Regions from separate parts of the Bacillus sp. FAU20 genome, predicted to be linked through region 1. Evidence: riboswitches for the same ligand, from Rfam matches in the RefSeq annotation. Region 1 holds a riboswitch; the other holds the start of a gene.
The links. A riboswitch is a leader RNA that binds a small molecule or an ion and turns the genes downstream of it on or off. The one in region 1 is predicted to bind lysine.

Region 1 (4,407 bases):
AGAAATTAATTGTCTTTGCTATTATTGGATTTTTCGCTCAATTAATCGATGGAGCGCTTGGAATGGCGTACGGGGTAACGTCTTCCTCTTTATTATTAATGTTTGGTATTGCACCAGCTGTCGCTTCCGCATCTGTTCATTTAGCTGAAGTCGTTACAACCGCGGCTTCTGGTGCATCTCATATCAAATTTGGAAATGTTGATAAATATACAGTTTCCAGGCTTACATTGCCAGGAGCAATTGGCGCATTTGTTGGGGCATGTTTTTTAAGCAATTTACCTGGTGATGTCATTAAACCGTACATTTCTGTATTTTTATTTACTTTAGGGGTTTATATTTTATTACGATTCATCATTCAAAAACAAATTGTTGCTTCAAAAAAACGTATGTCTGCAAAACAACTTGTGCCGCTTGGCTTATTCGCTGGATTCGTTGATTCAACTGGTGGTGGTGGCTGGGGTCCGATTACGACACCTGTACTTTTAGCAAGAGGAAATGAAGCGAGAAAAGTTATCGGATCTGTAGATACGAGTGAGTTTCCTGTTTCACTCGCTGCAACAATTGGCTTCTTCATCTCACTTGGCTGGGAACAAGTAAGCTGGGTTTGGGTATTTGCGTTAATGCTTGGCGGTATTGTCGCTGCACCAATTGCTGCATGGTTAGTTCGCATCGTTCCAGCACATTTACTTGGCGTATTAGTTGGCGGTCTTATTATCTTCACAAATATTCGTACACTGCTTACTACATTTAAAGTGGATCCAACTATTATTTCACTTTCTTACGTTGCAGTTGGTCTTGTCGTTATTATTTCTATTCTCATTGCTGTTCGAAATCATTCCAATCGGCCTAACGCATCAACGGCTGAGTATCCGAATGATCAGAAGCAAATGCTACCATAACTATAAAAATACCGCCCAATTTAGAGCGGTATTTTTTATTTTTCTATTTTCCAATTAATCATCGTTTCTGTAGCATTTACTCTCTTCATATGTAACTTTTCTAAAACACGCATCGAACTATAATTATCTAGGAGTGTCTCTGCAATTATTGTTTCTACCTCTCCTGTTTTGAAAGCCCAATCGATTAGTTCTCTTACAGCTTCTGTTGCATAGCCCTGATTCCAATATTTCTCAATAAATCCATAACCGATTTCTACTGTTTGATTCTCATTTGGTTTCCCCTTAAACCCAATATCACCTAAAACGATATCATCTTCTTTCCGAAGAACATACCACGCCCCCCATGATAATAAATCCGCATCTTGTTTTATATTCCCTACATGCCCCACAATATGCGGACCGCTATTATATCCTTGCTCGTTAGCGACTTGAATCCTCTCTTCTGTACACGGCACTATATAGAGCCTTTCTGTTTCTAATTTCATTTTGATTTCCCCTTTTTGCTTAAACGTTACTCTAATTATAACAAATAATATGACCTTATCATGAATGTCGAATTATATTTTTCTGAATTTTCTTTTAATTTAAAGGATTTTTCAATATTTTTTGCGAAACATTTGTATAACAATTTTTTCTTTGCTTATTGCTACATAATAGTTGGTTCGGGTGGAGTTTTGCAAGCGTTTCCTATACAATAACCGATATTTTTTGATTTTTTCCTACAAAATATCTTGCAATATATTCAGAAAGTCATTACAATTGCCATATATTAAAAATCTTAGCAATATATAAATCCTCATCAATCCGATGAGGTAGAGGTTGCGACTTTTAATAGTAAAACGGACGAGACACAGAGAATGTCAGCTGACTCCGTTTGAAAGGAAAAGTTGCCGAAGTTTATATTTCTTCTCTGGAAATATGAGCTGGGGCTGTCTCCGAAAGGAACAGAACTGTCACGTTTACAAAATTACCGTGTAAACGTGGGGTGCTATCTTAACGGAAGGGTATGATGGGGTGGTTATTTGTGAAACGTTCCGCCAAATTCCTTTGGCGGTTTTTTGTATTTTTCTCCCCCGCTCCTTCCTAACCTACAAGAAAAGGAGTGTTGAACATGAATAGCGCAACAAATCAATCTACCTCTAAAACGCAAACTACACAAGGAAAAGGTGAATTAAGACGCGGTCTAAAATCAAGGCACCTTACGATGATTTCTCTCGGTGGTACAATTGGTACCGGACTATTTCTTGCCAGCGGTGGTGTCATCCATACAGCTGGACCTGGTGGCGCATTAATTGCATACGCCGCAATTGGAATTATGGTTTATTTTTTAATGACAAGCTTAGCTGAACTTGCAGCTTACATGCCTGTTACTGGATCTTTTAGCACGTATGCAACAAAATTTGTTGATCCATCACTTGGCTTTGCACTTGGATGGAACTATTGGTATAACTGGGCAATTACAATTGCGGCAGAACTAGCGGCCGTAACATTAATTATGAAATTTTGGTTCCCGGATACCCCTTCTCTTATTTGGAGCGGATTATGTTTAGCTATTATTTTCCTTTTAAACTACTTATCTGTTAAAGGGTTTGGTGAATCTGAATATTGGTTCGCACTTATTAAAGTAGTTACTATTATTATCTTTTTAATTGTTGGTTTCATGATGATTTTCGGAATTATGGGCGGCGAAACGGTTGGATTCAAAAACTTCACTGTTGCAGATGCACCATTTAACGGCGGTATCATGGCAATTATCGGTGTATTTATGGCAGCTGGTTTCTCTTTCCAAGGAACTGAATTATTAGGAGTAGCTGCTGGTGAAACATCTGATCCAGAACGTAATATTCCGAAAGCAATTCGTTCGATCTTTTGGCGTATTCTTTTATTCTATATCCTTGCGATTCTCGTTATCGGTTTATTAATTCCTTATACAACTGAAAGCCTTGCAGCAAGTGATGTAACAGTAAGTCCATTTACACTTATTTTTGAAAAAGCGGGCGTTGCCTTTGCTGCTTCTGTTATGAACGCTGTTATTTTAACTGCTGTACTATCTGCTGGTAACTCTGGTATGTATGCATCAACTCGTATGCTTTGGGATTTAGCTCGCCAAGGAAAAGCACCAAAATTCTTAGGCAAATTAGATAGCCGCGGTGTACCTGTTAACGCGTTAATCGTAACGTCAATTGTTGGTAGTATTGCTTTCATTGCTTCTTTATTCGGTGACGGTGTTGTATACATTTGGTTATTAAACGCATCTGGAATGTCTGGCTTTATCGCATGGGTTGGAATCGCAATTAGTCATTACCGTTTCCGTAAAGCATATATCGCACAAGGAAAAGATTTAAATGACTTACCATATAGAGCAAAATGGTTCCCATTTGGTCCAATCTTCGCATTTACACTTTGTATCATCGTAATTTTAGGACAAAACTACGGGGCATTTATGGGTGAATCAATCGATTGGAATGGCGTACTCGTTTCTTACATCGGTTTACCACTCTTCTTAGTACTATGGTTAGGATATAAATTTACGAAAAAAACAAAAGTGATTCCACTTGATAAATGTGAACTAAAATAAAGTGAAACGAGCAAACAAATTTGTTTGCTCGTTTTTTGTTGCAAACCTCTTTGCTTCCCTATTGCTCCTGTTTTTGCAATAATAAAGGAAATATAAATAAAGGTTGGGATACTATGAACATTCGTATTACTGATGAAGCAAAAGCAGCTATACATAGATTAGAACGTGAAGACAAAAAGATCATTCGCATTAGAGGGACAATGACAAACTCTTGTAGTATTTTCGTTGATGTCGATTTAATTTGGGATACATATAACGCAGATGATGTTGTATATGAAGATGCAGAGCTTATCGTACAAATGGATTCATTCACGAAAGACTACACTGGTGATACAGTGAAGCTTGATTATAAGACGACTGGTTTTAGTATTACGACTCCGAGTGAGACGTTAGTTTATGGATTGTCGATTAAAAAATAAAAATTGTTTTCATTTGACCACCGAGGTGAAAAAATGGATAATTATGTTCCGTTAAAATTTTTATTTAGCGAAGAATTAGCAGAAAAAATAGCTGATTCTATTTGTAAATACGATCCGAATTTCTCTAAAAAAAACTTTGTAACCTCTGTAACATGTAAAGTTGAAGGTTTAGAGTTAAAACAACGTATTGAAGTAATAGCAGATGAATTACAAAATGCTTTACAAAAAGATTTTAATGCAGCAATACATATATTACTGAAAACATTAGGACCAGAAAATACAACAGTGGATTCATGACGAAAACAGCCACATTAGAAGATTAGTTTCTGAAGGTACAAGACCAAGGCTTCCTTGGGCTAAAAAAATAGGAGCTCTGAAAGGTGACTTTAAGTACAATTTACAGCTTCTTGAACCATTAATGAATGATACTTCTAAATATGTCCAAAAATCAGTAGCCAATCATATTAACGATATTACGAAAGAAGATAAAGAACTCGTTTTTCAATGGTTA
Region 2 (4,407 bases), on a different contig from region 1:
TTTAAATTAAAGTAACGATCATATCCAAGCGCAGGATACATTACATCCCGATTCCAAAACGTTTTATCATTTGAATGGAAGACAGCAGAAGAATATCCGTATTTCTTTAATTGTTCTGGTGTCGCTGTGTATTCATTTGTTGCATGAGTAAAGAATACAGAACCACGATCTAGCGGATAAAGTGAGTTTTCAACGATAAATTCAGCATCAGAAGTTTTACCTTGTCCAGTTTGATGATAGAAGTTATCGAAATAGAAACTATCCTTAATAAATTCATTTAAAAATGGTGTAATTTCTTTTCCATTTATTTTTTTATTAATAACAAAGCTTTGTGTAGATTCCATTGAAATTAAAATTACATTTTTACCTTTTGCAGCTCCAAATAAGTTTTTATCAACTTGTTTGTCTTTTGAGTCTGTATAGTTTTTAATTTCAGAAAACCCATCCCCACTTGCAAATACACGCTCAGCTGAAGACTTGGATTGAAGCGTAATATCAAATAGATGATATGTGTATAAACCTAAATTCTTCACGACAGTTTGACGGTCAAATGAGCGTGAGAACATTTGTGGTTTATAAATAACTGATACAACAATTTGTAGTGCTAATAAAGCTGTTACACCGCTAAAGAAAGTTCGCTTCTCTGAGCGGGAAAGTGGTGTTTTGTCGCCAAATGATGGGAATTTACGCGAAATAAACATTAAAATAATTGCATCTGCAAATAAAAGTAATGTTTTGTACGTAAAGAGTTCTTTTATACTTGTCCCTAAATCAGCCATATTGTTTGTTTGGAATAAAACCGGGAAAGTAACGAAATCGTTATAGAACCCATAAAACATTGCGTTTCCAAATAAAATAAATGACAGTATAAAACTGATTCCAATTATAATTCGGTTTCGGTGCTTAGATGCAAGTAAAGCTAAGCCGAAAAATAAAAGTAACGCAGCTAGTGGATTGATAAAAAGCATGAATTCTTCAAAGAAATTATCAATTTTAATATCAAATGCTAGCTTGTACACAATATATGTTTTAATCCATAGTAAAACGACTGCAACGAGTGCAAATCGCAGTTTTGGAAACAGATGTTGTAGCATAATATACTCCTCTCCTAAAAAGCATGACAGTTCTTGAGAGTCAGTTTGCTTAACGACTCATTTTATATATACGAACAGTCCTTTGTTATTATGATTATTATACTATGAGTATCATTATACGAAAATAAAAGAAGGTTGTGGGCTTTTTTATAATAATCGAGTAGAAAAAGAGTGGTGGGAGACAATAAAACAGAATTTCTATGTATGATAATTATCGTACGCAGAAAGAATCGCGTGATAATACGGAGGTTATAATGCGAAAATTATTATGTTTTATAGCATGCAGTAGTGTTGTACTTTTTACTTCACCGAGTGTGTCGGTAGCCCAATATGATCCACCTCTTATGGAAGATGCACTTTATTCTGTTTTATTTCCAAAAATAAATAAAGCAATTGAAAAACAATATGGAAGTTTGAAACCTTATCAATGTCCTAAAATTATTAGTTTGAAAAAAGTGTATAGCGGTACATATTTATTTCAAGCAAGTATTGAAGTTACAAAGTATGAACGTGTTGCTGGGAAAATTGCTCCACCATTTGAGAAGGTAACGATTACATTTAATAACGAAGAAGGCGAATGGGAAGTGACAAAGATTTCAGTAAAGCGCTTACCAAACGATACCAAACTAAACTGCAAAAAAACAATATAAAAAATTGTTTGACAAATAAAATGGTCCTTTGGTATTGTTAATAGCAACAATTAGATGTTTGAAAATTAAATAGACTTACCTCATCTACTCTCAAAGGTAGAGGCCGCGATAGGAAAGAGTAAGCTATGGGAGATTTAATGGAATCTGTGATCATAGGTTGAAAGGGACTATTGCCGAAATATAAGAATAACCATCTTATTCATATATTGGGACTGCATTGAATAAATGTAGTACTGTCATAAGATTTATTTTATGGAGAGCTATTTGGAGATGTTGATGCGGTTTCTTATTTTGAGGAGATAACAACTCGTTTATTTTTTCAATATATATTTTTCCTAATAAGAAACGCGTGTGAACATTGTTCCGCGCGTTTTTTGTCTATCTAAAAGCGTGCTGCAATGAATAGAAGATTGGGGTTATGAGTTTTAGAGGAAATAAGGGAGGAATTTAAATGTATTTACACGGCACAAGCCGAATTAATGGGCAAGGACACTTAGAAATTGGAGGGTGCGATACGACGCAGCTAGCAAAGCAATACGGAACACCACTTTATGTATACGATGAAGAGTCTATTCGAGGAAAATGCCGAGCGTTTCATCGTGCTTTTAAAGAAAGTGGTTTCTCTTATCAAGTAGCATATGCAAGTAAGGCGTTCTTGTGCATGGAGATGTGCCGAGTAGCTCGTGAAGAGAATATGTCATTAGACGTTGTTTCTGGGGGAGAATTATATACTGCGCTCCAAGCAGGATTTCCAGCATCACGTATTCATTTTCATGGAAATAATAAAACAGAAGAAGAGATAGTGATGGCTCTTCAGGCGAATATTGGTTGTTTTGTCGTAGATAATTTCTTTGAATTAGAAGTTTTACACGATTTAGCGATGCAACATGGAAAATTTGTGAACATATTAATTCGTGTAACGCCTGGAGTAGAGGCGCACACACATGAATATATTACAACAGGCCAAGATGATTCGAAATTTGGATTTGGCGTTTCAAACGGTCAAGCGATGCAGGCAATTGGATTTGCTTTACAAAAATCAAATTATAATGTGCTAGGGATTCATTCACATATCGGATCGCAAATATTTGAAACAGCTGGTTTTGTTCGAGCAATTGAAGTTCTTCGCCAATTTTTAGAAGAAGTGAGAGAGCAAACAAACTATGTAGTAAAAGTGCTAAATGTAGGCGGGGGATTTGGAATACGCTACACAGAGTCGGATACACCATTAACTCTTGAAACATATGTGCGAGCTGTAACAAGTGCAGTGAGAGAACAATTTACTGTATGTGAATATCCATTGCCAGAAATATGGATTGAACCAGGCCGTAGCATTGTAGGTGATGCTGGGACAACAATTTATACAGTTGGATCTGTGAAAGATATTCCTGGTATTCGGAAATATGTATCAGTCGATGGTGGAATGACAGATAATTTAAGACCTGCTTTATATAGTGCGCGTTATGAAGCAATGTTAGCGAATCGAGGGAATGATGAGAATGAGGAACTCGTTTCGATTGCTGGGAAATGCTGTGAGAGTGGAGATATGTTGATTTGGGATATTCATTTACCAAAAGTCGCTTCTGCTGATTTACTAGCAGTTTCCTGTACAGGAGCCTACGGGTATTCGATGGCGAATAATTACAATCGGATTCGAAGACCAGCCGTTGTCTTTGCAAAAGGCGGAACATCGCAAGTAGTTGTGGAACGCGAAACATATGAAAATATTATTGGGAACGATCGCATACGTATTAAAGAGCTTGTCTAAATAGGAAAAGGAGTTGTTCGAATGGGCAATTCCTTTTTTATAAAATAAAATAATTAAAATATATCGGAAAACTAGGATTGAAAAAAATCAGAATTGTGATAAAATACAAATACAAAGCTTATCAAGAGAAGCGGAGGGAACTGGCCCGAAGAAGCTCGGCAACCTGCTTATAGAAAGCAAGGTGCTAAATCCAGCAAAATGGGATCCATTTTGAAAGATAAGGTAAAATATATTACCGAACAGTCTTTTCGAAATGGGAAAGATTTTTTTTATGAATAAAAAGGGGGGGCTGTTCGCGTGAGTTTACGGGAACATTTTGATGAAGTATCCGAGAAGATTGAAGCGATGCTTGCTGATATGAAATATGGTTCAATTACAATTGTTGTGCAAGATGGAAAAGTAATTCAGTTAGAGAAAAGTGAAAAAGTACGTTTAAAGTGAAAAGCGCTGACTAGAAAAACTAGAGGCGGTTTTAACCTATTTTCATTAGGTTAAAACCGTCTTTTTGCTTTTACAGGGGGAAAAAACATGTTGACGTATGAAACGTGGGAAGAAAATGTTGTTTCGTTTTCGGAAGAAGATGAAACAAAAGGCGCGTTATCAGTATTAAATTGGGCTTATAAAGAATATAAAGATGAGGTTGTCTACGCATGTAGCTTTGGGGTGGAAGGTATGGTATTGCTGCACATTATAAACCAAGTAAATCCATCTGCTAAAGTTGTATTTTTGGATACAAATGTTCATTTTCAAGAAACGTATGAATTAATTCAAAAAGTGCGGGAACGATTTCCTTCATTGAATATTATAGAAAAACAGCCAGAACTTACACTTGATGAACAGGCGAAGTTGCATGGTGAAAAACTGTGGGAGAGCAATCCGAATCTTTGTTGTAAGA

Region 2: linked by a shared signal. The riboswitch ahead of lysA (diaminopimelate decarboxylase) and the one ahead of AC0OM3_RS10175 (amino acid permease) in region 1 are both predicted to bind lysine.

Annotation. Positions count from the first base shown of each region.
Region 1 covers NZ_JBVYHY010000011.1:347,840-352,246, reverse strand. The annotation lists gene AC0OM3_RS10185 (sulfite exporter TauE/SafE family protein) at 1-899, shown strand, start outside; gene AC0OM3_RS10180 (GNAT family N-acetyltransferase) at 935-1,384, opposite strand; lysine riboswitch at 1,705-1,898, shown strand; gene AC0OM3_RS10175 (amino acid permease) at 2,011-3,477, shown strand; gene AC0OM3_RS10170 (iron-sulfur cluster biosynthesis family protein) at 3,591-3,896, shown strand; partial or broken gene AC0OM3_RS10165 (DNA alkylation repair protein) at 3,930-4,407, shown strand, end outside.
Region 2 covers NZ_JBVYHY010000021.1:722,769-727,175, reverse strand. The annotation lists gene AC0OM3_RS17500 (LTA synthase family protein) at 1-1,094, opposite strand, end outside; gene AC0OM3_RS17495 (DUF3888 domain-containing protein) at 1,349-1,744, shown strand; lysine riboswitch at 1,834-2,015, shown strand; gene lysA (diaminopimelate decarboxylase) at 2,196-3,512, shown strand; SAM riboswitch class I at 3,628-3,736, shown strand; gene AC0OM3_RS17485 (YezD family protein) at 3,810-3,953, shown strand; gene AC0OM3_RS17480 (phosphoadenylyl-sulfate reductase) at 4,041-4,407, shown strand, end outside.